One region of the Bacillus sp. AFS053548 genome, then DNA from elsewhere that is predicted to be linked to it. Evidence: riboswitches for the same ligand, from Rfam matches in the RefSeq annotation. Region 1 holds a riboswitch; each other region holds the start of a gene.

Region 1 (7,918 bases):
AATATCACCTCCAAATTTAGTATGTGCTATATTTCCAACTTACTTTCGAAATTGTTATTAACAAAAAGTGGGAAGATTGCTAGGCAATTTTCTTCTCTTTTTGGGTATGTTTTCTTGAACGGTTAAGAATTAGTAAAGCTAATATTGAAAAGAAGATGGGACCTGCAATCATCCAGATTGTTGAGTTGTAATCACCTTCAATAGCCGGTTGAATGATCGTAAAAAAGTTTGCAAATCCAACTACTAAAATAACGAGAATGCTTACAAATAAAGCAGATGAATTTGATTTTAAAATTTGGAATGGTTTATCGATTTGATCATTCCTTTTAAACATTGGATAAGCAATACCTAAAAATATATAAGGTAATGTCATTGAAACATTCGTCATTAAAGTTATTTTATTAAAAAATGATGATGCTCCTTCACCCCCAAAGGATGTTAGGACGATAATGATTGAAACAATTGCGAATTGTACCCACATTGCATTGACAGGCATACCTTTTTCATTTGTGTCTGAGAATTTTGTCGGCCATAAGTATTTTGGTGTGCCTTTAATGATGGTTTTTATTGGTGCATAAATTAATGTGAAAAAAGCACCAGTATATGCAAGAAACATTGATAAGCCAGTAATTCTTGCAAACCAAATACCAATTAGATCGGCAGTCTGTGTTGATAAATTAAAAGCTTTTCCAAGTTCTAATCCTAAATTGTACATTAGAACATATGTTATGTTCCCTAAATTTGTGGTGCTTGCACTTAAATCATTTGACCAGTTAATAAAGATCCCTACTAAAAAAATGCCTAACGAATATCCTACTGAAATAATAATTGCTGAAATTGTAATCCCCTTCGGAAAATTTCGTTCAGCGTTTTCCGTTTGATCAACTAATCCACCAATTGCTTCTAAACCGCCATATGCAAAGATTGCAAATACAACAAATGATAAGATTGCGAGGGTAGATAGATAATTTGGATTAGGTGAGTGAGCAAAAGCTGATGAAAAAATTTTGATTGGTTGAGCAAATTTTCCTCCATTAAATATAAAAATAAGGATACTGGTGATTAGCAACACAATATTTAATGAGAAAACAGTAACCCCACCAATGGTTGTTACTTTGCTAATACTTTCAATACCCTTTGAAGCGAAATATGTCACAATTAACATCCAAAGTAATGCTAATAAGCCAATCGATTGAGTTGAAGAAAGTCCAAATAATGATAGGGATTGCGTTTTGTCACTACCAAAAATAAACGTTGATAGTGGAATCCAAACCTTTGAAGAGACACTAACCATATAAATTACGTAAGAAGAGAACCACATAAAGGTACCGATAAAAGCGAATTTAGGTCCAACTGAATCTGCCATCCATGTATAAATTCCACCTTCAGAATGCTTATATGCAGCTCCGAACTCAGCCATCATAAAAGCAAAAGGAATAAAAAACGTAATAGCTGAGAGTAAATACCATGGAATTGCACTATATCCCATTAAATAAAAGGCTGTAGGTATATTTCCAAAACCATATACAGTTGTAAAAACCATTAAAATTAAGCCAACAAGTGAAAGTTTTTTATTCAAGATCTCACCTCAGGTAATTAGTCGATTATAATTGAATAGTAATATTTTCTTCAATAATCGGTAAATTATGAGGACATAACAAACGCACCAGTATTACTATTTTTTAGAAATAATATGGAATAGTTTCATTCCATTTTTCAAACGCTAAGTTGATTAATAATATTTAAAATGGTTTGTGTAAAAGAGAAAGGATGAAATAAATGAGCTTAAATGAAGTTTTATTTAGGGTTATATGCTCATTTTTTGTATTATTTATTTTAACGAGGTTAATGGGGAAGAAGGAAATTAGTCAATTAGATGTTTTTACATTTATAACGGCTATTACAATAGGGAATATAGCTGCATCAATTTCGGCAGATAAAACATTAGATGTTGGGGATGGCATAATTGGATTAGTTGGCTGGGCAGTTTTAACAATTATAATGGGTTATTTAAGTTTGAAATCTAAGACTGCACGAAAGTTTATACTTGGAGAGCCAATAATCTTAATTAGACAAGGAAAAATAATGGAAAATGCATTAAAAAAAGCTAGATTAGATACAGAACAATTTCAAGGAATGCTACGTAATGAAAATATTTATTCGTTAAAAGATGTAGAATACGCTATATTTGAAATTGATGGAAGTCTATCTATAATGAAAACAAAAGATGTTAAAACGAAGAAAAATAAAACATGGAAAAAAACATTATTATTTCCAACTTCAACAGCGGTGGTATCTGATGGGGAAATAAATGAAGATGCGTTATCAAATTTAAACTTGGATAAAAAATGGTTAATGTCTCAACTCGAAAGGGTAGGCATAAAATCGGTTTCAGAAGTTTTTTTTGTTGAAGTACAAACCGATGGGTCTTTATATATCGATTACCGAGAAGATCATTTCAATGAAGAAGAAAATTAATTGACTCACATCCTAAAGTGGATATGAGTCAATTTAGTTTTTATCTAATTATTCGTAAATCGGTACCCAGCCTTCAGTAGTAACAAACAATCGAACAGCAACTACTTTAAGATCTTCTGCTAACGTGAAGTAATGGCGTACATTTGGTGGTACAGAAATTAAATCTCCAGGATTCAAATTAACATGGAAAAATCCTTCATTTCCTTCGATAATAAACGTACCGTGACCGCTAACAATGAAGCGAACTTCGTCATCTGTATGATGATGCTCACGGTTGAAGTTTTTAAGTAATTCGTCAAGATTTGGAGTTGCTTCTGAAAGAGTAATAATATCACTCGCTAAATAGCCACGTCTTGATGAAATACTGTCGATTTCAGCTTTAAAAGTTTCAAGAATCGCTGCTTTTTCATCATCTGATAAACTAAACTTTTCTTGTAACGAACTATGTAATTGTTCGATATTCCAATTTTCGTAAATTACACCTTGTTCTTCTAAATATGCTTTTACTTCAACATCACTTGTAATATGATAATCTTTTTTTTCTACCCAAATTGTTGCCATTCTTCATTCCTCCAAGTTAGTTCTTTATAAATGTATTTTTTTGTATACCTTGCAATGCATATTGGAATAGAAACTCATAAGCTTCTAAATGTTTCTTAGCCTCAAATGCTGATTCGGCCCATACTGTTATACCATGATTATGAATTAATACAGCACCATGATCATTCTTAATATGTGGAAGAAATTCATTTGCAAGAGTAGGGATATGCGCATAATTTTTTATAATTGGAATTGTAATTTCTGCATTTTCTTCCCATAGTCCTAATGCTTTAATAATTTCGATACCAGAAAAAGATAACTCATCTTGATATGGAAAATCCTTTGTTATAAAGTTATTTGCTAAAGTGTGTACATGAAGAACGCATTTTGCATTAGTGTGTTGATAAATTAGACGATGTAAAATGGCTTCAGCTGAAGGTTTTTTTGATTCATCCCAAACAGATTGGTCAAATTCATTAACGAGTAAAAAATCGTCATAAGTATGTTTAGTTTTATCTTTACCACTAGTTGTAACTAAAAAGTTTAAAGGCTCCTCATTTACTTTAATTGATAAATTTCCGCTAGTTCCTAAAAACCAATCTCGATCAGCTAGTACTTTTTTTACTTCGCGTATTTCATCATAATGCTTGAAAAAGTCCTTCATACTAACACCTCCTTCTCTAATGAAGCTCGAATATCATAGAAATTTTCAAAAGGAATGAAATGTAAAGATAGTTCTTCACATTTATCTTTTAAGAAATCTCGAGCAAAAATTAAATTGGCTTCTTTTGCAATTTGTAAGTCAGTAATTGAATCGCCAATGACAATGATAAAATCATTTGATTCACTAAACTTTCTTTTAACAGATGGTTTACACATTCCACAATCATTCGTACAGTTTTCATCACAAGAGTGATCCCAATGAATTTTTACAGTTTGACCTGTAAAGTCAGTACGATTACATAAGATATCTGAAGATGGAAGATAATTCGCTAAAATTGGATGAACGAAAAAATCTAGTCCGCCACTTACAACTTTTAACTCATATTGTTGAGCGCTTACAAATTGAATAAAATCGCTAAAACCATATCGAATGACAGTACGATCAATTACAAAATCGGTCATTTCTTGTTTTTTCGTTGAAGGAATCGTAGCAAACATTTTCTCTACGCCTTCTCGAATTGATATATTGCCATTTAATACTTCACTTGTTAATTCACTTACTGAAGGTGGAGCAAATTCTTTAATTAAATTAACGATATTGTCTCCCTCAGTAATTGTTCCATCAAAATCACAAAAAATCTTTATTGCCATTGTTGTTTACCCCCAAAGTTGTAATGCTTTTTGTAGTGATGTATTTGGAAGTGCGTAGTCTTTTAGCTCAACTCCAGACAATGTTGCTGAAATTGCTTCTCTAAATGCATTACCTCCACCGATTGGTCCATCCGGATGACCATGAACACCGCCGCCAGCGTTGATGACTTGCTCAATTCCAAAATCTTGAATTAATTGAGGCACTAGTCCTGGGTGAATTCCAGCAGAAGGGACTGGGAAAGTCTCTTTTAATCCATTTGATACTGTTAAATTTTCAGCGATTTTTAAAGCTGTCTCTTTTTGTAATGCAACTGATCCATATGGTGAAGGGAATAGACTAAAATCTGCACCAGCAATTCGTAAAAGTTTCCCTAGTAATAATCCTGCGTCAATTCCATAAATTGGTGATGATGTAAACGCCCCCGATACAGCAGGATGAGCCATAATTGGAATATTAATTGATGGATCTTCTGCCAAATCTTGAAGGACATCAATTCCATACGAGAACACATTTAATAAAAACACATCAGCACCAGCTTCTGCAGCACGTAATGCTTTTTCTTTTAAATCATATGTACGGCCAGTTAAATTCACCGCATATAATGTTTTGTGTCCTGTTTTCTCATAAACTTGGTTCAAAATATTTTTTCCGTGAGTGACGCGATCCGTAATAGATGTAATCGTGTCAAAAAGAATCTCGTCATCTTTAATTAAATCAACGCCACCTAAAGCTTGCTTTTTTAATTCCTCTGAAATGTATCTAATATCTCTGCCGATAATTGATTTGAAAATGCTCATTAATAAAGGTCGATCATATACATCCAATTTCTCTCGAATGCCTTTAATACCAAATTTTGGACCCGGAAAAAGATTTAAAATGTCGTCAGTAAAATTTAAATCAATTAGTTTAATTTCACCATCAAGGGATAGCTTACCGAAAACGGTTGTTAAAATAGCTGGAAGATCAGCTGAAAAATTTAAGCTAGGATAATAGATTTCAATAATCCCTTTTGTCGGTTTATACCCTAAAAAGTTAACGATATTCTCTTCGCAATCTAATTCATGAACTGAAAGAACTTTGCCTTTATGCTTTTGTAATTGTATTTGATCATTTTGAGGTAAAGACGTCCAAGAACCAACCGTTAAACCTAGTGCGATTGACTCTGCCTTTTTTTCTAAATGATGATTTTTATCATAAACTTGGTAAGTTGCTATTACTCCACTCATCTCAAAACCTCCAAAAAGTTTTAATCAAACAAAAAACCTCTCCACTAAGGAGAGGTTTACCTACACCTTATCTGTCAGCAAATGCTGCGAGAATTAGCACCGTACTAGTTAACTAGCCGGTTGCCGGGTTTCATCGGGCTCGGTCCCTCCACCTACTCTGAATAAAGTAATATTTAATTTTGAATTCTTAATCTAATCGCATTATTTCATGAACAATCGCAATTGTCAAACATTAAATTTTGAAAATATTTCAATCTCTTTTAATCTAGCAACTGCTTCCTTCAATCGATCAGCATCTGATAATAGCCCGACTCTTACATAACCTTCACCATATTCTCCAAATCCATTTCCTGGAGCGACTGCGATATGAGCCTTTTCAAGTAATAGATCAGCAAATTCCTGTGAAGTAAAACCAGATGGAATTTTTAACCATGCAAAAAACGAGCCTGCTGGTGCAGTTACTTCCCATCCAATTTCGTGACAGCCGCTAATAAATACATTTCTACGTTCTTCATAAAGTGCCAATAGTTGTTTGACACTTTCTTGAGATTCAGTAAGCGCAACAGCGGCAGCTTCTTGAACAGCAGGGAAGATGCTAACGTAAAGATGATCCTGTAATAGATTAATTGCAGAAATAACCTCTTTATTTCCAACTGCAAAACCAATTCTCCAACCAGCCATATTATACGTTTTAGAAAGGGTATAAATTTCAATCCCGCACTCCTTTGCCCCAGGCGTTTGAAGATAACTTAAAGGTTTTTTGCCGTCAAAACCAAATGCGCCGTAAGCAAAATCATGACAAACTGTAATCTGATTATTTTTTGCAAGCTCAACTGTTTCTTTAAAAAATTCTTCAGTTGCTATAGCACCTGTGGGATTATTTGGATAATTGATAAATAATATTTTACTAGCACCTAAAACATCCTGAGGAATTGATTTATAATCTGGTAAAAATTGATTTTCTTCAAGTAATGGAAGCATATATGGGACTGTTTTTGAAAGAGATATACCCGATAAATAGTCTGGATAGCCTGGGTCAGGAACTAAAATTGTATCCCCTGCGTCACATAAACAAAGTGGTAGCTCAACTAATCCAGCTTTTCCACCGAATAAGATAGCTACTTCTTCCTCTGGGTCTAAATCAACATCATACTCTCGTTTATAAAATTCTACAACAGCATTTTTAAGAGAGCTCATTCCTCTAAACGGAGAATAACGATGAGTTAAAGGGTTTTCAACAGACTTTTGTAATGCTTTTATAATATGGTCGGGTGTAGGTTGATCAGGATTTCCTTGACCAAGATTAATTACATCATGACCATTACTTATTGACTGATTCACTTTTTGGACTAGTGAAGCAAAAAATTGTTTTGGTAAATTGTTTAATAGTTTACTATGATTCAAGTTAATCACTCCAAAAATATAATAAAATTAATTTGAATAGATCGTTTCTTAATCGAATGATTTTCATGAACGACTGTTGCAATAACTTTCACCATCATATATGCTCGATTTAAAAATGTCTATAAAATTTAGAATAGGGTGAATAAATTGTGATTAAAATTGCGTGTATTCAATCTGACGTTATTTTAGGTGAATCAAAGTCTAATTTAGAGAAAATGAAAACTCAAATAAACGAAGCTGTTAAAGAAAATGTCCGTATAATCGTATTACCGGAATTATGGACAACAGGCTATTGTCTGGAAGAAATTGGTTTGCACACAGATGAACAAGAAGCGGTTATTTCTGAACTTCAGTCAATCGCAAAATCAAAAAACGTAATTTTGATTGCTGGTTCGTTCCCAATTGCAAGAGAAAAAGGTGTAACGAATACGTTAATTGTTATTAACAGTACTGGTGAATTAGTAAAAACATATGATAAAGTTCACTTATTCCAGTTAATGAACGAGCATCACTATCTACAATCAGGTGAAACAGATGGTCTCTTTGAAATCGATGGATTAACGGTTGCAGGTTTCGTTTGCTATGATTTGCGTTTTCCTGAATGGATTGGAGCGCATTCTCAAAAAGGTGCAAAAGGTTTATTTTTTGTTGCTGAATGGCCAATTCAAAGAATGAATCATTGGGAAATCTTATTAAAAGCAAGAGCAATCGAAAATCAGTGTTATGTCGTTGCTTGTAATCGAGTAGGAAAAGATTTAGCGAATACATTTGGTGGAGGATCGATGATCATTGACCCTTGGGGAGAAGTAGTTACCAAAGGCAGCACGAATGAAGAAATCGTTTTTGGCGAAATTGATCCGAAAAAAGTCGATGAAATACGCGGTACAATCCCTATTTTTGAAGACAGAAAAGAAGAAATTTACAAAAAGTTTTAAAAAAATAATTGACAAATTTA
Region 2 (7,918 bases), on a different contig from region 1:
CATATGAAACTCGTGATGCTATGTCAGAAATAGCAGCTAAAAATATTATTGAGGTTATGGCTGAACGACCACCAATCTCACCTGTAAATCAAATTCTCGTGAAGAATTAAAAATAATAAGGGGCTGTTTCATAAGTTAGATTCACTCACTTATGTGCATCCCTTTTTTTTATTAAAATTAAATCTGCAAGTACTTTGGTTTGAGAGGTATTTTCGTTCATTTGTTGTTTGTAATCGATCTTTTTTATAAATAATTAGCATACCAACTTTAGAAAGAACCCAACGTATTTGCTAATCTTCCATTAAGAAGTCTCTACAATCGTACAGTTTTAAGGTCATAATACCTTAAATGGTATTAGTAATTTTCTATTTTATTTGCAATTCCTTAGGTTTCATTTGCAAATTAGCTAATTTTATTTGCGATTCTCTAAATTTAATTGCAGTTTTGCAAATTTTATTTGCGATTTTCAAAGTTTATTTGCAATTAATAGTTTTTCAAATAAAAAAAGAGGGTTCCCATAATAAATTTCACTTGGGATACCCTTTCTTTTTTTAATTATTGACTAACAGGTACTACAGCACCTTTATATTTTTTAATGATGAAATCTTGAATTTCTTTAGAGTGTAATACTTTTACAAGCTCTTTAATTTCTTTTTTATCTTTATCACCTTTACGAACTGCGATAATGTTCACGTATGGAGAATCTTTTCCTTCTAAAGCAATAGCATCTTTCATAGGGTTTAATCCAGCATCAATTGCATAGTTTGTGTTAATTAACACTGCATCGCCTTCGTTGTTTTGATAAACTTTTGGAAGCATTCCAGCGTCTACATCAGCTTGGAATTTTAAGTGTTTTGGATTCTCAGCAATATCTTTAATCTGAGCAGTAGTTGGATCTACTCCAGCTTTAAGTTTAATTAAACCTTCATGTTGTAATAAACTTAACATACGACCATGGTCAGCTACTGAGCTACTCATAATAATTTTAGCTCCATTTGGTAGGTCTTCTAGGTTCTTATATTTTTTAGAGTATACTCCGATTGGCTCGATGTGGATTCCACCAGCGTTTTCAAATTTATAACCATTTTCTTTCATTTGTGACTCTAAATATGGAATGTGTTGGAAATAGTTTGCATCTAATTCTTTTGAAGCTAATGCTTTATTTGGTAATACATAATCTTGGAATTTAACAATCTTTAAGTTAATTCCTTCTTTTTTAAGAATTGGTTTAGCTTGTTCTAAAATAACTGCGTGAGGTACATTTGATGCACCCACAACTAATTCTTTATTTTTATCTTCTCCACCTTTATTACATGCTGCTAAAGATAATGCTAAAACACCTGCTCCTAATAAACCTACGATTTTTTTGAATTTCACTGTCAGTTCCTCCCTTATGATTAAGCTCTTTTATCTATTTTCGTTGTTACTAAATCACCAATAAATTGAAGAATGAATACGATTAATAAAATAATTACTGTCGCAACAAGAGTTACTTGGTTATTAGAACGTTGGTATCCTTCCATAAAAGCTAGGTTACCAAGTCCACCGCCTCCTACTACACCAGCCATTGCCGTATAACCAACAATTGCGATCGTAGTAACAGTTAAACCTGAAATTATTGCTGGTAATGCTTCTGGAATTAATACTTTTATGATGATTGTAAAAGTACTAGCTCCCATTGCTCTTGCAGCTTCGATTACACCTTTATCAATTTCTCTTAATCCGATTTCGACCATCCTTGCATAGAATGGTGCAGCACCAATAATTAATGCAGGTAATGCTGCTTTTGCTCCAAGCATAGAGCCAAGTATAATGATCGTAAATGGAATTAATAAAATAATTAAAATGATAAACGGTATTGAACGAAATATATTTACAAACGCTGCTAGGATTGTATTTAAAAATTTATTTTCAAGTAACTGATCTTTACTAGTTAAAAATAAGAATAAACCTATTATTAGTCCAAAAATGAACGTTGCAAGCGCAGCTATTACTGTCATGAATAATGTTTCTTGAGATGCTAAAAGCATTGCATCCCAATCAACATTCGGAAAAAGTTGTGTCATCTTATGCTACCTCCACTTCAACTTGTTTTGATTCTAAATAAGTGATTGCCTCTTTGATGTTATTTATGTCTCCAACAAGTTGAATCTTCATTGTCCCATAAGAGCCTTCAGCAGTTTGAACAATTTTTCCTTGCAAAATGTTAATCTCAATATCAAAGTGCTTAACTACTTCAGAAATATGTGGCTGATCTGCTTGACCATTTTTAAAGGTTAGCTTGTAAGTATTATCCTTTCCATCTCCCTCAGATATTACTTCACTGTCTAATTCTTCATCATTGCCTTTGATTTGCGTCACAAATTTCTTTGTAATTGCTTGTTTAGGACGAGTGAATACGTCAACAACATGACCTTCTTCTACTACATTTCCGTTTTCCATTACAGCTACTCGTTGGCAAATCTTTTGAATAACATGCATTTCATGAGTAATCAGGATAATTGTAATACCAAGCTGTTTATTAATATTTGTCAATAAAGCTAATATTGAATCTGTTGTTTCTGGATCTAATGCAGATGTCGCTTCATCACATAAAAGAACATCTGGGTTATTAGCAAGTGCTCTTGCAATTCCAACACGTTGCTTTTGACCGCCACTAAGTTCAGAAGGATAAGCATTTTCTCTTCCTTCAAGACCTACAAGTTTGATTAATTCTTTCGCACGATTAATGCTTTCCTTTTTTGAAACTTTAGCAATTTCAAGTGGGAAAAGTATATTTTCTAATACAGTTCTCGACCACAATAAATTAAAATGCTGAAAAATCATACCTATTTTCTGTCTTGCTTTTCTTAATTGACTAGATGAACATTTAGAAATCGACTGACCATTAATAATCACTTCACCTGATGTAGGGGACTCAAGACCATTTAGCATACGTAATAGCGTACTTTTCCCTGCGCCGCTATATCCGATCATGCCAAAAATTTCACCTGTTTCAATAGTTAACGAAACATTTTGTACTGCCGTAACTGTGCCCTTCTTACCTTTGTATGTTTTACTTACATTATTTATTTGAATCATACACTTGATCTCCTTTCAAAACATTCTAACAACTAATCTTTCAATTTTTTGTAAGTAGGTACTTTTTTAGTCGCATAAAACAAAAAAACCTTTCAACTCACATGAGCAGAAAGGTTTAACATACAAAAAGTATTCCTTTCTCTCATCTCTCAAAGCATATATACTTTGCAGGAATTAGCACCATTTCAATGACGATCATTGACGGTTGCTGGGTTTCACAGGGCACAGTCCCTCCACCTCTCTCGATAAGAGTAATCTTACGATCTATTAAGTTGTTTAACGTAATTTCTTTAACGTAAGTCCAATTCTACAAAGTTAGATACTAGTTGTCAACAATTTTCTAAAAGTTTTTTTTCGTTTTCAACGCTCGTATATTGAAAAATCGTTTCCATTAGTAGTAATAATCGATAATTTCCTTCAAAAGAAGCATCGTTCAGTTTTAATAAAAGTCCTAACCTTTGCGAACCTGAATATAGATATTCCCATCCATCTTTTGAAAAATTAACTCTAAGTTGCGGAATCGAACGATCAATTACCTCGATAAAAGGAGCCTTTTTACTTAACTTTATAAAAACTTTTTCATTTAGACAGTTAAATTCTACAATCCTTTCTTCTATTGGCAAAATGATTTGTAAATATTCTTTTTTTATAAATAAGTTTCTAGCTTGTCCAATCCACTCCTTGATTTCCATAATAAACACCTCTTCCGGATTCTTTAATCTTATTTTCTCATAGATAAGAGGTGTATTCTTTATATTTCGCTCGACATTTACCTTGATAAAAATCTATATTTTAATTTTATTTCTACAGCATTCAACTCATTTCCCGAGAAATATGTCTAAAATCAGGAAATCTTTTAAACCATATAAAAAGAGTGCAACATACAGTATGCACTCATCGTTTAATATATAAATTATATTTTTTTAACAATTCATGTAAATACGGAACAGATTGGAAAGCGTAGATTTTTTGTTTCATTTCCCCATTCTCAAAAATAAGTAAACAAGGTACACTTTCAATCTTCCAGCTTTGAGCTTCCTCAACGATTTCATTAATATTTACCTTACTTATCGGTAAATTTGGCAGAATCTCATTTACAATTTCCAGCATTTTAGATGCTACTTGGCATGTACCACACATTGCGGTATAGATATAAATTACTGTTGTCTCTTTTGATTGAATTCTTTGCATTATTTCATTCTTTGTCCATTGCTGCATAATCTTAATTCCTCTTTAATTTGTACGTAAATAATCTGTAAATACCGAAATATCCGCTCCTAATAATACACTAGCTAAATGTTGACTCGGAGCTGTTGCTACTTCTCGATAACTTCTATCAATGTACAGATGCTCTGCCTGTGGAAATTCTCTTTTTAACAATCTTCTAAGCTTTTCACCAGCTTCATCCGCATCGACTAATACATAAATTTCTCTTAAATCTAACATTTCAGCAAGCTCATCTAGCTTTGAAGTACCAACTGTACCATTCGTACAGATAATATCTACAGGCTCCTTTATGATCGTCTGTATTTTCCTCTTATCAGTAGTACCTTCGACAATGATAACTTTTCTTTGATCTTCAATATTCACTGGGCATCACCTAATGTATAGGACTCAAAAACTTTTGACTAAAAATCTTTTGTATATAGTATATTCGATTTTGCCTTTCTTGTTTCCTTTTTTTCCCCTAAATGAAAATGTCCCTTTAAATTATGTTTTATGTAAATAAGTTAAGCTTTATTACTTTTATTATACACATAAAATAAAAAAGCGCCCAAAAGGACGCTTAATGCTAGATAATTAATCTTGATTGATCATTTCTTCGTATTGACCAGCAGTCATTAACTCATCAAGTTGAGAAGCGTTTGTAGCTTCAACAACTACCATCCATGCTTTTTCGTATGGAGATTCGTTTACGAATTCAGGATTTTCATCTAGATCAGAGTTTACTTCAATTACTTTACCACTGATTGGAGCATATAGTTCAGATACTGTTTTTACAGATTCAACACTACCGAATGGCTCATTAATAGTAAGTTCATCGCCTACTTCTGGTAGCTCAACAAATACGATATCTCCAAGCTCTGATTGAGCAAAATGAGTAATACCGATATAGTATTTATTACCTTCAACTTTTACCCACTCATGTTCTTCTGAATAACGTAGTTCATTTGGAATTGACATTGTGAAATCCTCCTCTGATTAATTACCTTAAATTATATAGTTATTTTATAACCAAACTTTTTCAAATACTTCTTCATTAAAACCAACTGTCGCTTGATCTCCATTAAAAAGTAGAGGTCTTTTAATTAACTTACCATCTGAACTTAATAGTTCTAAAAGCTCGTCCTCTGTTTTTGTTGGAATAACATCCTTCAACCCAAGTTCACGATATTTAACGCCACTTGTATTAAATAATTTATTTATTGAAATTCCACTTGCTTTAAAAATATCAGCAAGTAATTCCTTTGAAGGTGGATTTAATGTAATATCAACTGCTTCTACAGGAATATTATGCTCTTTAAGCCATGAAGCAGCTTTTCGACAAGTTCCACATTTTGGATATGTATAAAAAATGATACTCATTTAGCAACTCCTCCCAAAATCTATTTTATCACAGGGAATAAGTGAGTTTAAATAGTTCGTTCGAAAATTCTGTAATAATTTGTCGTTAGTACCATTATACCAATATTATAACAATCAAACTAGTATAATGTTCGTGTTTTTTTAATATCACTAGTGGAAAATACTAAGAAACATTATTGCTATAAAGTAATTTCCTAATAAACCTTATAATGGTCATTTAAGCTTTCACAACCTTTACTAGTATGGCACAACTTATGGGAAAAATATCCTTTCTTCTTTTATAATAGTACTTAAAAAAATTATCTTCCTCATCCTACTATTAATGAAACTTTAATAAAAAAAAAACCGAGCAAAAACCGCCCGGTCAATATTGGTCTAGCAAATATTCTTTATCATAATCTCAATTCAATTATACCAATATTTCTCTAAATCCATGGACCCAAACCCTCGTTTTTGGCAACATGGTATACTGGGATTGATTAGAAAAACTTCGCCTTATTTTCTGTTTATGAGTAATAAAAGCTAATACACTTTTTTACGAGCAATAAAAAAAATGCCAATCAACAGATCGGCATTTTTTTAAATTAAACAGTATAACGCTCCTCATCTAATACATTAGCTGCAATTTCACGCTTCTTCGCAATTACATTAATTGGCGTATGACGTGTAAACTTACGAAGTGCTGAAGTCATCATTCTTAAAGTATCACCAGACTCTACAGCAACTAGTGTTTCTTTCGCATGAGCTTCAATTTCATTAAATGCTTCTTGGCAGAACACTTGAGTATAAAGTAATTTTTGGTTTGATTTTTCTAAACCTACTTTATTAATTCCTTTTTCAGTACGTAGAACTGTCGATTCCATTGCATAAATATTGCTTACGATATCAGCAATATTTACTAGAATTTCTTGCTCATTACTTAATGCTTTACCGAATTTTTGAACGGCTAATCCAGCGATCATGATTGCGATTTTTTTCGCATTACGTACTAAATACTTTTCTTGCTCTAATGGAGCGTCTCCAACTTCTTCAGGCATTAACATCATTAATTCTTCTTGAATTTGTTGTGCTTGTTGAAGTAATGGTAGTTCTCCGCTCATTGCTTTTCGAAGGTAAGTGCTTGGTACGATTAAACGGTTAATTTCATTTGTTCCTTCAAAGATTCGGTTAATACGAGAATCACGGTAAATACGCTCAATTTCATATTCAGCCATGAAACCATATCCACCGTGGATTTGTACACCTTCATCAGCTACATAGTCTAATACTTCAGAACAGAAGAATTTATTTAAAGAACATTCAATTGCATACTCAGCTACAGCAGCTGCTACTGCTTTTGGATCTTTTGCTTGCTCTTCTGTTAATTGACTGAAGCGATTCTCAAAAAGTCCTACAGTACGATATGCCGAACTTTCACTTGCATAAATTTTTGTAGCCATACTTGCTAATTTTTCTTGAATTAAACTAAATTTTGCAATTGGCGTTTTGAACTGTTGGCGTTGGTTAGCATACGTTGCTGATAATTCTAATGCACGTTTTGATCCACCAACTGTTCCTACTGCTAATTTATAACGTCCAATATTTAAAATATTAAATGCAATAACGTGACCTTTTCCAATTTCACCTAAAAGGTTTTCTACAGGAACTTTTACATCTTCTAAAATCAAAGTACGAGTTGATGATGATTTGATTCCCATTTTCTTTTCTTCTGGACCAGTCGAAACACCTTCATATTCTCTTTCAACGATAAATGCTGAGAAGTGCTCTCCATCAATTTTTGCATAGACAACAAATACATCAGCAAAAGCAGAGTTTGTAATCCATTGTTTTTCACCGTTTAAAATGTAGTGAGTTCCTTCAGCATTTAATTTAGCAACCGTTTTTGCTCCTAAAGCATCTGATCCTGAACCTGGCTCAGTTAATGCATAAGCCGCAAATTTCTCGCCTGATGCTAAACCAGGTAAATAACGTTGCTTTTGATCGTGATTCCCAAATAATACGATTGGAAGCGTACCGATCCCTACGTGCGCTCCTTGGGAAAGTGAGAATCCACCACCACGTGCAATTTTTTCTGTAATTAATGCTGAGCTAATTTTGTCTAGTGCGATTCCACCATACTCTTCTGGAACATCTGCAGCTAATAATCCTAGCTCACCAGCTTCTTTTAATAATCTTACTGTGCGATCAAATTCGTGTTGCTCTAAATATTCTAATTCAGGTAAAACTTCATTAATTACAAAATCTTCAGTTG
Region 3 (7,918 bases), on a different contig from region 1:
TCATCGAAAATAAATAGCTTAAAAGGGGAGAAGTAATATGAAGAAATTTATAGAGCTAATCATTGGCGATCTAGAAAGCAAGAAGGAATACAAAGCATTTATGAAAAAAGTAAACGCCCTTCCGAAAGATTACGCATTTGTGTTCAAAAAAATTCAAAAATACATGTGGAATTTTGGATATGGATTTGGTGAAGAAATCATTAATTTGTATGAACTGTTTGAAGCAAGTTCAGCAGAAGGCAAGCATGTGCTAGATGTTACCGGTGAAGACGTGGCGGCATTTGCTGACGAATTGATGGCTCTCTCAAAACTAGAAGGAGAATCGGCAAGTATATTAGGAAGGCAAGTAGATATGAAAAAAGACATCGAGAGTAGAGTAGAACAGCAAGTAAAAATATGGACGAATAAAAAATAATGTAGGGGGCTAAATATCATGATAAATTTTATCAAAAAGATACTTGATGACAAAAAAGAATACAAAGAAATGATGGCGCGTGTGGAAGCTTTGCCAGGAAACTACTCAGAAGCCTACAAAACAATCTGCAACTATATGTGGAGTTTTGCCTCTGGAAGTGGCATGGATATGCTGAGAATCCAGTACGATCTCATTGATTTATTTGAAGCTGGTGCGGCAGATGGCAAAGACGTATTAGAAGTGACAGGTGAAGACTTGACAGCATTTGCCAATGGACTTACCGATCAAGCGAAAAGATGGGATGATAAGTTACGCAATAATTTGAACAAAAGCATTCTAGATCGTGTTGGGAAGAAGAAATAAGCGTCTTAAATACCTTTTTGGAATACTAGCTATTCAGTTAGATTTTGAACAATTAAGAAATGATTAATTGTTAGTCAATATAGAAAAAACCAGTTGCAGGCGCTACTACGCAGTGAACGCGCCTTCAACTTCATATATGGGAGGGAAACGATTATGGGTAATACAGCAATTTCAGTGAAAGGGCTTGAAAAATCATATAAAAATGTCCCAGTATTAAAAGGCGTGGAATTTGAAGTAAAGAAAGGCAGTGTCTTCGCTTTACTGGGGTCAAATGGTGCTGGTAAAACAACTATTATTAAAATTTTAACTACTTTACTGCAGGCAGATAAAGGGGAAATTGAAGTTTGTAATGCCAACCTTCAAACGAACCCACAACAAGTACGTGAGAAAATCAGTCTAACCGGACAAAACGTTGCAGTAGATGATATTTTGACAGGGCGTGAAAATCTCGATCTAGTAGCAAAACTTCGCCACTTGCCTAATCGGAAAGAAGCTGTGGAAGAAAGTTTACGCCGCTTTGATTTAATCGAAGCTGGAGATCGAGCTCTTGCTACTTACTCAGGCGGTATGAAACGACGCTTGGATTTAGCAATGACAGTACTCGGGTCACCTGAACTTGTTTTTCTTGATGAGCCTTCTGTTGGACTTGACCCCGAAGCTCGGTTAGCTTTGTGGGAAGTGATTCGAGATATGGCGAAAGCTGGTATTACCGTTTTTCTTACTACCCAATATTTAGAAGAAGCCGAACAACTAGCTGACCGCATTGCGATTTTACATGAAGGAAAGATTCTTGTTCAAGGAACATTAGATGAATTAAAAGCAATTCTTCCACCTAAAAAAGTGGAATACGTGGAAAAACAGCCGAACCTTGAGGAAATTTTCCTCGCTGTTACCGGAAAGAAAGGAGAATTGTAATGAGTGGAAACCATTTTTTCAGTGATACAATTACAATGAGCAGTCGGGTGATGAAGCATTCACTACGAAGTATTGACACAATTATCACAACCATTCTTATGCCGATTATGCTTATGCTTGCTTTTGTCTATATTTTCGGTAGTGCCATGACAATGAATAAAGTAGATTATGTGAATTTTATCGTTCCAGGTGTGTTGCTTATGTGTATTGGAATGGGGATTTCCTATACAGCGGTTCGAGTGAATACTGACATGACTAGAGGAATATTTGATCGATTCCATTCCATGCCAATCGCCAAATCATCCATTTTGGGAGGGCATGTCATCTCAACATTATTATTAAACTTATTATCAGTTGCTGCGGTGATTCTTATTTCTTTTATCATGGGATTTCGTCCTCACGCTGATTTTGTGGAGTGGCTATTAGCAGTTGGTATGTTCCTGCTTACCGTATTTTCTTTCACTTGGATTGCAGTAGCATGTGGTTTAATGTCAAAATCGTATGAAGGTGCAAGCGTGTTCTCTTATCTACTTATGGGCTTAATGTTTGTAAGTTCTGCCTTTGTTCCGACGAATAATATGGGTAGCAAGCTTCGAGCTTTTGCCGAACATCAGCCAATGACACCAATTGCCGAAAGTGTCCGTTCCCTTTTGGCTGGGCAGCCGGATTATGGTGCGATTGTAACAGCGTTGTTCTGGCTAGTTGGAATTGGGATTTTGTTTTATGTGATTTCAATGAAGGTATATAAAAAACGTATGAAATAAAATGGCGAAGTACAGGGTGAGGAGGAATTCTTTCAGTCTGTACTTTTTCTGGGTTTACATTGTATTTATGAAATTAAAAAAGAGAAACCTTAGTTTCTCTAAAAAAATACTTATTACAATTTTTTATAAAAGTCTTTTATTATCGACTTTTTAATCCTTTGAAATACAGTTATTTTTTATTTTTACAATGTGATTCGTACTTTTATTCCTATTATGGAGAAACAAGGTTATGGAAGAATTATTAATATTTCTTCAGAATATGGAGCGATGAGTGAAATGGCATATCCAGAAGTAGGAGCTTATAAGCTATCTAAGCTTGCCCTAAATGGATTGACAAGATTGTTAGCTGCAGAAATCAAAGGAGATATCAATATAAATGCCGTCGATTCGGGATGGGTAAGTACTGATATGGGTGGACTATCTGCACCAAGAACTCCTGAGCAAGCTGCTAAGTCTATTATTTGGTTAGCGACAATTGGAAATGATGGACCAAATGGAGGATTTTTTAGAGATGGAGAAAGCATTGATTGGTAACGATCTATCTCAGAAATGACACATATTGAAAAAGTAGTACATTATTCGATATTCGGAAAATGCACTTCTTTTCAATATATTGCATTCTTCTTCCGCAGATAAACAAAATAAAACATAACACGATTAAATTACTTACCGGAGAAAGGGCATTTACTCTTTATTTTTTAAAAAAAGTGTCAATAAAATTAAATTAATAAAGATTATAAAAACTAAATAAAACAGATTTTGTACTAAATATTTTATATTATAAAAAGCTTGTCCCATATCATCTTTACCAAATGGGTAGGTTGATTCTAATATACTAGGAATCTTTAAACTTCCAATAAGTATAATCAACATTAAAAATAAAAATAAGTAGTTTTTTTCATTTTTAATAAACTCAATAATTATTTATAAGTATACGTTTTTTTATATTCCACTCCATAAGATTTTTTAGCCGTACCTGTCCCTTCTAAACTCCAATAAATTGAGTACCAAGGTATCTTTAGAACATCATATTTTTTAGTCTTAAATACTGGGTATGCTTTTAAAGCCAATTTAGCAACCTTTTTACAATTTACTGTATTAGGGACTGTTACTGAACTTTAAATTGAAACGGATTCACTTTTGGTAACATCCCAACCTAAAGAGGCTGTTAATGCTGAATTACTAGCACCATAGCTAGAACTGATTGTAGTTGCTACACTTTTAGTTTGTGAGATTCCAATCGTTACGCCTGGCTCACCGATTGCAGTGGCAATAGCACTGGATCCTGTAACATCACTACCATTACGAATGTTGTTAACTTTATACATATTAACTCCAAGTCTAGCTTTTGGTTTAATATCATCATAGGGAACATGATCTTCTAATAGTTCAGAAGCATTTAAAAAAATTAAAGATTCTAATTCAGGATTTGCTAAAAATTCATCGATTATAGCTTTCTGCTCGCTATTAGTCATAGAATCATCTACTACTAACAAATATTCTTCCTCATTGTAATTTTTAAAGATATCACAATTATTAAGACTTTCCTCATTTGCAAATACCGGTTTTACAAAACTAAAAGCTAATAGCAGTACCAAAAATGAGTAAAAATATTTTTTCACATACTTTCTCCTTTTTCGATTACTAAAATTTAATTAAATTTTAACAAAATAATATGTTAAAAAATAAAAAAAGTGTGACAATATCTCGAATCTTAAAGGCGATAAAAATATGATAACTATATTACACTTTTTTACTACTTTAGTACGTAAATAAGTAAAACAGATTACAAAAAGTCCAAGAGGTTTTAGAGTAAAGACCTAACGGAGAATTTTTTAGAGATGGAGAAAGAATTGCAATAAGATTGCACCAATAAACTAAAAAAAGTCCACCTAATTTTATAGGTGGACAATTTTTTTAATGTTGTTGTTGTTTTGTTTCAAAGTGAAGTGGTGCTGGAACTAACCAACCTTTTGTTTTCATGATTTGTAGTAGTGCCGCACCATCTTTAAAGTAAACTTGCAGATAAAAAGAAATGTAGACGTTCATATAAAGGTAAAAGGATTTATTGAGGAGTCCAAAAAATCATTACATCAAAATAGAGAATTGAAAAAGTATGAGAAAGATGCATCAAAATTTATGAGCTCAAGAATTTCGAGTAAAATCAGAAGTGAAACTAAAGGGAACTGGTACTATGTTAACTTTGGTTTAATGTTAATTAAATAATTATAAAATTTCATTTTTTCTAATAAATATAACGATGAAAAGCGCTATCTTAACAAAAATGTTTAATTTCCATTATTGACAATCTGTTTACTAGGATTTATGATTCAGTTAATGAAATTACATAACACAAACTTATCGAGAGTGACCGAGGGATCAGGCCCTATGACGTCCGGCAACCTCCTTATTAAGGAACGGTGCCACTTCCTGCAGAATGAAATCATTCTGATAGATAAGTCGAAAACAATTGTTTCCGATGCCTCTTTCTGAATGAAAGAGGCTCTTTTTATTTTCTTATTTAAGTTTAAATGAAAACCCAACTTAACCAATATGAAAACTAGACGATTTGAAAAATAAAGGGGAGAATAGAAATGAAATATGGTTTTTGGTTACCGATTTTTGGAGGCTGGTTACGGAATGTGGATGACGAAAGAATGCCACCAACATTTGAATATGCTAAAGAGGTCATTCAATCAGCTGAAAAATGGGGATACTCGACTACTTTAATTGCTGAATTATATTTAAACGATATTAAAGGTCCAGAGCATGATTCACTTGAAGCTTGGTCAACAGCAGCGGCACTTGCTGCAGTGACGGAAAAAATCGAAATTATGACCGCGATTCGTCCAGGTTTTCATAATCCTGCAGTAACAGCAAAAATGGCCGCAAATATAGATCGAATCAGTAACGGTCGTTTTACCCTAAACGTCGTTTCTGCATGGTGGGCAGAAGAAGCTCGTCAATATGGCGGTATTTTTACAGAACATGATGAGCGTTATGCTCGTACAGAGGAGTTTATTGATGTCCTAAAAGGCTTATGGACAGAAGAAACGTTCAATTATTCTGGAAAATTTTACGACTTAAAGGATACAAGGCTTGCTCCAAAACCTGTACAAAGACCAAACCCTATTCTTTATGCAGGTGGTGAAAGTGATAAAGGTAAGCAAACCATTGTAGAAAAGTGTGACGCATATGTGATGCACGGTGGAACAGTTGAAGAAATTAATCAGAAAGTAACAGATATGAAGGTACGCCGTGAACAAACTGGCAATGCACCTTTAAGTTCTTTCGGTATGGCCGCTTATGTTATTTGTAGAGATACAGAAGAAGAGGCTTTGGCTGAGTTAGAAAAAATTACGACAGTGAAAGATTCTAGCGGTTATGCTGGCTTTAAAGACTTCACGACAAAATCACAATTAGAGCAGCAAATTCAATTACAAGATTACTCAGTTTCAAATCGTGGTCTTAGACCAAATCTAGTAGGGACACCAGAGCAAATTGCAGATCGAATATTTCAATATGAAGAAGCTGGCTTAGACTTATTATTATTGCAATTTTCACCTCAACTAGAGGAAATGAAACGATTTTCAAAGCAAGTTATGCCATTAGTAGAACAAAAACGTAGTTTAATAAAAAACTAGAATGGGGACATAAAAATGAGCAAAGTATATGTAATACATGAAAATAGTGAATGGACAATCCATTTAACAAAAAGATTAGAGGAGCTTGGTGTTCCATTTGAAGAATGGCATTTAGACGAAGGTACAGTAGATTTATCAACAGTACCACCAGAAGGGATTTTTTATAGTCGAATGAGTGCTTCTTCTCATACACGTGATCATCGTTTTGCAGCTGAATTTACTGGGCAAGTATTAGCTTGGCTTGAAGCACATGGCCGTACGGTTTTGAATGGTACCAATGCCCTAAAGCTAGAAGTTAGTAAGGTTTTACAATACTTAGAGCTAGAAAAGTATGGTGTGAAGACTCCTAAAACAATCGCAGCAGTTGGAAAACAAAACATTATTAAAGCAGCTAATAGCTTTGCTGGACAGTCATTTATTACGAAGCATAATCGTGCCGGTAAAGGGTTAGGTGTCCAGTTATTCCATAGTGTTGATGCTTTAAAAGCTTATGTCGATGGACCGACATTTGAAGAACCAGTCGATGGTATTACACTTATTCAACAATACATCAAATCACCTGAAAGCTACATCACTCGTTGCGAGTTTGTTGGCGGAAACTTTGTTTATGCTGTTAAAGTAGATACTTCGGAAGGGTTTGAACTATGCCCAGCTGATGCGTGCCAAATTGGTGATTTATTCTGCCCAGTAGGTGAAGAAGTAGAAGAGAAGCCTAAATTCCAAATTGTTGAAGGTTTTGACGACGAAATTTTAGAGAAATATAAAGAAGTTCTAGTTAAAAATAGTATTCAAGTTGCTGGAATCGAATTTATTAGAAATGCTGAAGGTGTTATTTATACTTATGATATTAATACAAATACCAACTATAACTCAGATGCGGAAGTAATAGCTGGAAAATACGGAATGCTTGAAGTAGCATTATTTTTAAAGAAGACATTGGAAGAAAAATACTCTACAGCAACGGCTTAAGTAGAACTATTTAGAATAACCTTAAAAAGCTCAAACCTAAACATAACAAAGGTTTGGGCTTTTTTGTGGTCAGTTTGTTAAACTTTTTCTGGAACTTAGAGTATTAGGCAATTATTTAAGAGGAATATGCTAACAATCAAAAATAATATATTGATAATATTAGATTGTAAGTTTTAAATTTTGAGGCTAAAAAAGGTCAAATGAATTCGTACCACTTGATTTTTAAAATTCAAAAGGAGGATACAAATGAAAAAGACTTTTTATTTAATGCGACATGGACAAACATTATTTAATAAAAGAAGGAAGATTCAAGGATGGTGTGATTCACCACTTACGGAATTAGGAATTAGACAAGCTGAAACTGCTGCAAAGTATTTTAAAGAAAACAATATTATTTTCGACCAGGCCTATTGTTCAACTTCCGAAAGAGCAAGTGATACGTTAGAAATTGTAACGAATTTACCTTATACAAGATTAAAAGGATTAAAGGAATGGAACTTTGGAACGTTTGAAGGTGAAAGTGAAGATTTAAATCCACCGCTGCCTTATGGTGATTTCTTTGTTACGTTTGGTGGAGAAGACCAAACAGAGTTGCAAGAAAGAATAGCAATTACTTGTCAAAAAATAATGGAAGAAGATAATGAAGTGGTTTTAGCTGTATCCCATGGAGCGGCTTTACGGAATTTCATGAGGGTTTGGGAGCATAGAAGTTCTATTACACAACAAGACCGAATTGGAAATTGTTGCATTTTGAAGTTTGAATATGAGAACAGGGAATTTAAATTAGTAGAGATTATCAATCATAATTTCAGTGATGTAGTCCAGGTATAGTTAGCTTTAAAAAGCTT
Region 4 (7,918 bases), on a different contig from region 1:
CGAAGTGATTCTAAACCACTAACCGCATGATCCTCTCTTTTTTTAGGTTGACGAGGAGTTATTCCATTTACCGCTTCTTTCATTGCCCTAATATGTTCAGGAGTTGTTCCACAACAACCACCTATAATGTTAATCCATCCTTGTTCAGCGAAATCACGTACTTTGTGTGCTAATGATTCTGGTGATTCATGATAATGTCCATCTTCATCTGGTAAACCAGCATTTGGATAACATGAAACAAATGTCTCAGATAGTTCTGACAATGAACGAACATGATCCCTCATAAACTCAGGTCCTGTTGCACAGTTCAATCCAATTGAAATAGGAGAAATATGTTCAATGGCTAAATAGAAAGCATCAATTGTTTGACCTGCTAATGTTGTCCCCATTGGTTCAATCGTTCCGGAAATCATAACGGGTAATTTTATATTTAATTCGTTAAATGCGTTACTAATCCCAATACAAGCAGCTTTAACATTTCTCATATCTTGACAAGTTTCAACTAATAAAACGTCTACACCACCTTTAATTAATCCAGTTGCTTGTCGATTATATGCAGTAATTAATTCATCAAAAGTCACACCACCTGTAACACTGATTGCTTTTGTTGTTGGCCCCATCGCACCTGCAACATATACATCTTTACCCGACGCTTCAACAGCTTGCTTTGCAATCCTTGCTGCAATTTCATTTAATTCAATATCTAAATGCTGTAAATTATAATCGGATAATACAATATTTGTTGCTCCAAAAGTGTTCGTTTCGATTATGTCAGACCCAGCAAATATATACTCCTCATGAATTTCTTGTATAACATCTGGTCTTGTAACAACTAAATATTCATTACAGCCCTCGTATTCTTCTCCACCAAAGTCATCTGCTGTTAAGTTTCTTTGCTGGATCATCGTTCCCATTGCTCCATCAAGAAGTAATATTTTTTCTTTTAATGCTACGTCTAAAGTTTTCATAGTTGAATCTCCTCTTTATTGCTGCTTTTAGTAAATTGAATTAAGTCCTGAGTTATTTCATACTTCAAAAATGGAGTGATAAAATAAATGCCGTTAAATTTATCCTTAATATAATCAATAAGCTCTTTTGCAATTTTTTTACCTTCATCAACTGCTCTCTCTGGTTCAACTGATGAAATTCTGTTTCTTACCTCTTCGGATAAAGTAATTCCTGGAACTTCATAATGAATAAAATCAGCATTCTTCTTACTAACAAGTGGCATAATTCCAATAAAAATTGGCTGTTTAATATGACGTGTTGCCTCATATAACTTATCAATCGTTTCAAAATCATAAATTGGCTGAGTTAAAAAATAATCTGCTCCCGCTTCAACCTTTTTCTCAAGCCTTTTAATTGCGGCATCAAATTTTCGAACATTCGGGTTAAAAGCAGCTGCAACAGAAAACCTCGTTCCATTTCCTAAACTTTTACCGGAATAAAGCCTACCATCGTTCATTTCCTTAATCATTCGAATTAGTTCAAGTGAGGCTACATCATATACTGAAGTTGCACCCGGAAAATCTCCTACCCTTGCTGGATCACCTGTTATAGCAAGAACTTCATTTAATCCTAATGTTGATAGCCCCATTAAATGAGATTGAAGTCCAATCATATTACGATCTCTACAAGTTAAATGCGTCAAAACTGGAACATCCAATCTTTGAAGCAGTGAGGCCATCGCCACGTTCGAAATTCTAGGTGAAGCTAGTGGATTATCTGCTAGCGTAATTGCATCAGCCCCTGCGCTATGTAATGCTTTCGCCCCTTCAAAAAACTTTCTAGTTTGTAATGTTTTTGGCGGATCTAGTTCTGCAATGATCGTCGTTCTCTTTTTTGCCTTTTCTGCTAAAGTTTCATTCTTTTGTTCTTCTTGCTTAGGGATTGTAATTTTAATTGTTCTGTTTTTCACTTCTTTTTTTGTAACAGGCTGTAAAATTTCAATCTTACTTCGTAAAGCAGCGATATGAGCTGGTGTAGTACCACAACATCCACCGATTAGTCTTACACCTTGTTCAATAAATGGTTTTGCCATATCTTCAAAATATTCTGGATTCGATTTGTATACGTATTTTCCCTCATTGTATAGCGGTAATCCTGAATTAGGAAATGCCGATAAGTAACCATTTGTTGGTAATGAAACGGTATTTAATGACTCCAACATATGAAGTGGTCCTAGATGACAATTGATTCCAACAACATCTGCACCCAAATCGATTAAATTAGGAAGAATTTTTTCAATATATTGGCCACTTTGCATGATGCCAATTTCTTGTAGTGTTACTTGCGCAATAATTGGTAAATCCGTTCTTCCTCTTAATAGATTTACAGCATCATATAATTCATTTTCATCATAAAATGTTTCAAGCATGATACCATCTACGCCTTCTTCTAGTAACGCTGAAGCTTGCTCAAGTAGCATCATCTCTCGTTCTAAAGGTGTCGTAAAAGTAGAACCTACATATTTCATTCCACCTATACCACCAATTACTAAAGCTCTTCCTTTTGAAGCCGCTCTAGCATTTCTAACAGCCATTTGATTAATTTGCTTAACCAGCTTTTCCAAACCATATTGTCTCAGTTTTCCAGCATTCGCACCGTACGAATTTGTTTGAATCACTTCTGCGCCAGCATCTATATATTGTTCATGTATATGAATGATTCGATCACGCTCAGTAATATTCAGTTCTTCAAAACAACTGTGAAGTCCGCCAGAATACAAAAGCGTTCCCATTGCACCATCACCTAAAACAATTCCATCTTTTAACTTTTCCAATAAGCCCATTCAATCACTTCCCGTTTATATAAAATAAAAAACGTCATTCTCTCAAAAAAAATGAGAGAATGACGTTTAAGTACAGATCACGCCTTATCTCTCATGTTTTAAACATGCTGGATTTAGCACTTTTTAGCTTTCGCTAAAGTTGCCGGGTTTCAAAGGGCCAGTCCCTCCACCACTCTCGATAAGGATTATTTAGTTATATTTAATATAAATCAGTTTACTATATTTATATGATAAAGAAAAGACATTTATGGAAAGATTTCCAAAAATAAATTTATTTTGTTTACATAATAGTATTATTTAACTATTTTTATAGTGTGCTAGTGCTAATAGCGGATAAATTTCATTATAGCTATGATAGTGAATATAAAACTGACCAGGTAATCCTAATCCAGTTGGATAAGTTAATGATTTATTTGTTAATTCACTTTGAGTAGTTAAAAATTTAATCGCTTTTCTAATTACTTCATCTTCTTTATTACGAATTAAAAGTAATGTATCAACTGCCCACGCTGTTTGACTAGGTGTACTATATTTTAATGGAATATATTTATTTTTTACAGGTGCAAGACCTGATTCACCCCAACCTCCATCTTCATTTTGAATACTAACTAACCATTTCTCCGCTTTTTTAATTGCCTCATGATTTTTAGGAATTCCCACGGCTCGAAGACCAGTAATCGCTGCCCAAGTCCCATAAATATAACAAATACCCCATCTACCATACCAACTACCATTTGTTTTTTGGTTTTTTAAAAGCCAATTAACCGCCTTTTTCACAATCGGATCATCGTTTGAAATCGTCGTATAGTGTCCAATAAATTCTAATATTCGTCCAGTTAAATCTGGAGTAGAAGGATCGATGATTGCATCTTTTGCATTTTCAATTGGTAAAAATGTTAACCACTTATTTGTTACATTTTTTTCGAATGCTCCCCATCCACCATCGTCATTTTGAAGTCCAAGTAAAAAATGAACTCCCTTCAACCAACTTTCATGAATTGTGGATTGATCCAAAGCACTTCTTGCAAGCGCCCTTAAAACTGCTCCTGTATCATCATTATCTGGGATAAAAGAATTAACATCAGAAAAACCCCAACCGCCAGGACTTAAGTTTTTAGCATGAACCTTCCAGTCACCATTCATATTTTGTTGTTTCTTTATCAGGTATTTTATTGATTTCGAAACAATCGGATCACTTACCTGGTGACCAGCTTCTTGAATTGCATATGACAATAATGCAGTATCCCAAACTTTTGATGGCGAATTTTGAATATGAAGTCCCGCTTCAGTATTGGCTGCATATGAAAGAAGTCCTTGTAGAGCATTTTGAATGACAGATGAAGCTGCTTCATAGCCTAAAGCCATTAAAGCATAAATCATATAAAATGTAGAACTAGCATAGCTAAAAAAAGTTCCATTTGTTTCAATACGATCCAGAATAAATCTTTCAGCCTTTTCATATCCTTTCTGGTGAAAATAGAGAGGATATGAAGCTAGCTTCTTACCTTCTTCAAGTAAAAATTGATAAAAACTTCCTCGCTCTTCGTAAAACCATTCTACCTCACTAGTTTCCAGAAGATGATCGATAGTTAGATCCTCATCCAATTTCACTTTAAATCGCTTATTTATACAAAGAATCATTGGAACTAAATGAACTCGAGCATAATTACTTAGATCAAATAAACTTAACGGCATTTTATCCGGTAGCAAAAAATAACTCATTGGAAAGTAAAATAATTTAGGATATTCAATCAAACCATGAGTAGCTAGAATCATTTTTAACATAAAATGCGTTTTTTTAATTCCACCGTTTTCACGTATAAATTTTTCAGCTTTCTTCATACTTGAATGTTCTTTTGAATACTTTTTTGAGATTAATAGAGCTATGTAAGCTTGTACTGTTGCATTTATGTTTCCATCTTTTTCATCTTCGTATAATTTCCAAGCTCCATTAGGATGTTGAAGATTGATGATACGATCGATAATCCCATCAATCACCTTTTGATTTTTGTATTCAAGATCATTCAATAATAAAATCATAAAACTATCCGTTATTATTGAACCTTCAAAACAAAATTCCCAAGAACCATCTTCATCTTGTTTTGCTCTTAGCCGTTTGATCCGCTCTTCAATATTTCGTAAAACAATATTTTCGAGGTCCATTTTACCACCTCAGTTCAATTTTTTTCTGCCTGATGGTATTTTTCCATTCTTGTTGAATGCTCAATTTCAATTTCAATTTCAATTTCTTCAAGATCATCAATTTCTTCTGATACCTCAATTTCTATTTTTTTACTAAAATAAACAATTGAAATAATAAATGCTAAAAGGCTAAAAGGTAAAACAATTATGTTAAATCCGAACCAAGTAAATGAATGTAAAATATGAAAATAGCTACCTAGTAACAAGCAATAAATAAGTAATAACAGATCGATAACAATTACACCGCAAAATGATTTTACTATTTTTAATAATAAAGGATTCAACTAGATCACACTCCATTACTAATCTATGATTTAAATGTGAAAAAATGAATTATTCTGTGTAATTTGTACCTGTTACTTGGAAAAAACAACATTTTATAGTGGGAATTTCAGGGGAAATAAATTATTTACTATAAACTTTTTTCTCTAAAGTATTTAAAAAATTGAAGAATCTATTAAATGTCTAATCAGAAACTATTAAAACTGAATATAGTGAGAGTATTGATAGAAAGGAGTGTTTTTTACTATGGCAGCAGAATTTGAAGATTTCAAAGCTTTAAAAGAAGAAATTCAAGAGGTGCTTGCAGCAGCTAATCAAGATGGTTCAATCAATTTTAATTTTTTCAACATTGAACTTAAAGATGTCCGTTTCCAGCTCGAGCAAAGAGCAGAAGGCGGAGGTCAGATCAATAGAAATGTTGGAATGAACGCAAATCAAGGTGGACAAAACGCTAGAAATAATAGTCAAACTGCGAATACCAATTCTCAATTTGCAGATGGTAATGGAAGAAGTGGCATTGCAGGACAAAATAATGATGAATTAGGAGGACAGCAAGGAGTAAAAGTTAGAGACAGTAGACTTAATAGAAGCAGAATTCGAACTAATTCCGAGCATAACGAAGGAGGAGCAATGGAAGCAGCGAGCGCTGAACAATTCCAATTACCAAGAATAAGAAATCTTGGCAGTTAATCTAAAGTACTTGTTGGTTAATCTTAAAGTCTAAGAATGGTCTATCAATTTTAAATAGCAAAAATTTGGACAAGTTATATTTCTTCTTATAGCTCGAAATAGTATGAATAAAACTATTTAAATTATTTTCTTGTTTTTCAAAATTGACAATGTAAAAAGCTCAGTAATTTGTACTGAGCTTTCTTTTTTATCCATATTTTAAAATTCTGGTAAATTACTCAAATTATTCTCTGCTATACCATCCGGTTCACTTCTGAGTATGTCACGACCATACTTATGAATTACATCTACATGTGCTAAATTTCCACTTTTTGCTTCCTGCAAAGCTTGAAGATAATCTAGTTCACGATTAAAACTTGTTCTGAAGCCAATTAAATCACCATCTTCATTTTTACGAACAGCAACAATATGCTCCTTGTCCTGATTTACTGAATCCTCTACCATCATTTGTTCGTCATCACTTTGATTTCTATACATTTCATATGCTTCTTCAAATCGATCTTGAGTCACTTTTGTATCCTCCTTTTATCATTAGTTTTGCCATTGATGGAGGATGTAAAACTAATTAGTCCTAGATGAAGGATAATATTATCTTTTATAAAAAAGAACTGATTTTACATTTAAATATTTACTGATTACTATCTTTTTATTAATTATACTTTTTTAAAATGTTCTATAAAATCTTCAAGAAACTCATTATACAAATTCGATAAACCTTTTGTTTCTAAATAGATTAGCCAAAAATCAAGTTCGAATAATCGCATCTGTTTATCCTTCAGTGGGATTATTTTCAAATCTCCATTTAATACCATTGGAAAATTCTTTAGTGCAAAGTCGTGAAGATATATAAAGCATCACTTTCTTTTACTAGCTTAAAAAGCATGCTAGTCCTATTTGAACTAATTATCACTTGCTCTGGGTTTATTTTCGTAAATTTTAAAATCTGGTTATAATCAGATGTTTCATAAGTTACTAATTTAGTATTTTTTAGATCACTTGGAGTTACAAAGTCTAATGTATAAAAGGGTGAGTTTCTTCCAACTGCTATACATATATGTCCTTTGTAAATGTGCTTATAAGAAATATTTTTACCTTTTTTCAACTCATCAACGGTTGCAGAGATAAGCGCAAAATCAAAATCTTCCTTATTAAAATTCTCAATAATCTTTGTAGGATTTTGTTCAATTAATTCAAAGGTTAAATCTTCATTTTCTAGTTTAAGCTTTACCAAAAATTCTTGAAGTATATAAAAAAAGCAGGTGCAATTTTTACTTTTAAATGCATTTGATAACTGTTTTTATAAATGTTCAGTTTTTTATTCATTTCATCTATAGTTTTCAGAACTGAATTTGCTGTTGAAACCACTATTTCACCTTCAAAAGTTGGCGTAATACTTTTTTTGGATCGATTAAAAATTTTTATTCCAAGCTCGTTTTCAAGTTGGGTAATAGATTGACTCAAACCTGGAGTAGATATAAATAGTTTTTCTGCTGCTTTTGTAATAGACTTTTCAATTTCGACAGTGACAATATGCTCCATTTGTTCAAAATTCATATTTATCCTCCGCAAATAATTTTTTTAAAAGTTCAATATGTAGGTAACTGCCCTTTTATTTCTTTTTCTGATACTAAATCCGGATTATCATTGTAATCTATGTTGACACTAAAGTTATTCATATTTGAATTCCCCAAAGATGTTTATTTATTATTAAGATATCATATTATCCAAATGCTAGTTCAATTATCACTCATAAGTAAAATAGAGGATGATCCATTAAAGATCATCCTCCATTTGTTGTTGAACTATTGCATGAATAAGTTCAACAGCATGATTAAATATTCGAAAGAGATGTTAATTGAACTAACGATAACTAAAATGGACTAAAAACAATCCTCAAAGTTTTACCAAATTACCAAATAAAAGTAATTTTATTTCAACTAAAGACTTAATACT

The links. A riboswitch is a leader RNA that binds a small molecule or an ion and turns the genes downstream of it on or off. The one in region 1 is predicted to bind S-adenosylmethionine.
Region 2: linked by a shared signal. The riboswitch ahead of CN946_RS10520 (methionine ABC transporter ATP-binding protein) and the one ahead of CN946_RS07525 (2,3-diketo-5-methylthiopentyl-1-phosphate enolase) in region 1 are both predicted to bind S-adenosylmethionine.
Region 3: linked by a shared signal. The riboswitch ahead of CN946_RS05900 (LLM class flavin-dependent oxidoreductase) and the one ahead of CN946_RS07525 (2,3-diketo-5-methylthiopentyl-1-phosphate enolase) in region 1 are both predicted to bind S-adenosylmethionine.
Region 4: linked by a shared signal. The riboswitch ahead of CN946_RS01245 (bifunctional homocysteine S-methyltransferase/methylenetetrahydrofolate reductase) and the one ahead of CN946_RS07525 (2,3-diketo-5-methylthiopentyl-1-phosphate enolase) in region 1 are both predicted to bind S-adenosylmethionine.

Annotation. Positions count from the first base shown of each region.
Region 1 covers NZ_NUHI01000014.1:43,721-51,638, forward strand. The annotation lists gene yjeM (glutamate/gamma-aminobutyrate family transporter YjeM) at 80-1,579, opposite strand; gene CN946_RS07505 (DUF421 domain-containing protein) at 1,780-2,478, shown strand; gene CN946_RS07510 (cupin domain-containing protein) at 2,527-3,039, opposite strand; gene CN946_RS07515 (methylthioribulose 1-phosphate dehydratase) at 3,056-3,682, opposite strand; gene CN946_RS07520 (2-hydroxy-3-keto-5-methylthiopentenyl-1-phosphate phosphatase) at 3,679-4,332, opposite strand; gene CN946_RS07525 (2,3-diketo-5-methylthiopentyl-1-phosphate enolase) at 4,339-5,559, opposite strand; SAM riboswitch class I at 5,624-5,727, opposite strand; gene CN946_RS07530 (aminotransferase class I/II-fold pyridoxal phosphate-dependent enzyme) at 5,785-6,969, opposite strand; gene CN946_RS07535 (carbon-nitrogen family hydrolase) at 7,116-7,898, shown strand.
Region 2 covers NZ_NUHI01000020.1:54,475-62,392, forward strand. The annotation lists gene CN946_RS10505 (2-hydroxyacid dehydrogenase family protein) at 1-110, shown strand, start outside; gene metQ (methionine ABC transporter substrate-binding lipoprotein MetQ) at 556-1,377, opposite strand; gene CN946_RS10515 (methionine ABC transporter permease) at 1,398-2,066, opposite strand; gene CN946_RS10520 (methionine ABC transporter ATP-binding protein) at 2,068-3,081, opposite strand; SAM riboswitch class I at 3,221-3,333, opposite strand; gene CN946_RS10525 (hypothetical protein) at 3,411-3,773, opposite strand; gene CN946_RS10530 (thioredoxin family protein) at 3,976-4,299, opposite strand; gene CN946_RS10535 (ribonuclease M5) at 4,315-4,665, opposite strand; gene gcvH (glycine cleavage system protein GcvH) at 4,882-5,265, opposite strand; gene CN946_RS10545 (arsenate reductase family protein) at 5,311-5,667, opposite strand; gene CN946_RS10550 (acyl-CoA dehydrogenase family protein) at 6,252-7,918, opposite strand, start outside.
Region 3 covers NZ_NUHI01000009.1:36,006-43,923, reverse strand. The annotation lists gene CN946_RS05935 (PadR family transcriptional regulator) at 1-36, shown strand, start outside; gene CN946_RS05930 (DUF1048 domain-containing protein) at 38-415, shown strand; gene CN946_RS05925 (DUF1048 domain-containing protein) at 434-778, shown strand; gene CN946_RS05920 (ABC transporter ATP-binding protein) at 932-1,693, shown strand; gene CN946_RS05915 (ABC transporter permease) at 1,693-2,457, shown strand; partial or broken gene CN946_RS05910 (SDR family NAD(P)-dependent oxidoreductase) at 2,638-2,991, shown strand; gene CN946_RS05905 (hypothetical protein) at 3,576-3,953, opposite strand; SAM riboswitch class I at 4,813-4,919, shown strand; gene CN946_RS05900 (LLM class flavin-dependent oxidoreductase) at 5,052-6,101, shown strand; gene CN946_RS05895 (ATP-grasp domain-containing protein) at 6,117-7,070, shown strand; gene CN946_RS05890 (histidine phosphatase family protein) at 7,317-7,901, shown strand.
Region 4 covers NZ_NUHI01000003.1:88,686-96,603, reverse strand. The annotation lists gene metH (methionine synthase) at 1-968, opposite strand, end outside; gene CN946_RS01245 (bifunctional homocysteine S-methyltransferase/methylenetetrahydrofolate reductase) at 965-2,791, opposite strand; SAM riboswitch class I at 2,873-2,976, opposite strand; gene CN946_RS01240 (terpene cyclase/mutase family protein) at 3,089-4,954, opposite strand; gene CN946_RS01235 (hypothetical protein) at 4,969-5,277, opposite strand; gene CN946_RS01230 (hypothetical protein) at 5,522-5,965, shown strand; gene CN946_RS01225 (DUF3892 domain-containing protein) at 6,164-6,412, opposite strand; gene CN946_RS01220 (LysR substrate-binding domain-containing protein) at 6,789-7,196, opposite strand; gene CN946_RS01215 (LysR family transcriptional regulator) at 7,190-7,519, opposite strand; gene CN946_RS01210 (HAD family hydrolase) at 7,859-7,918, opposite strand, start outside.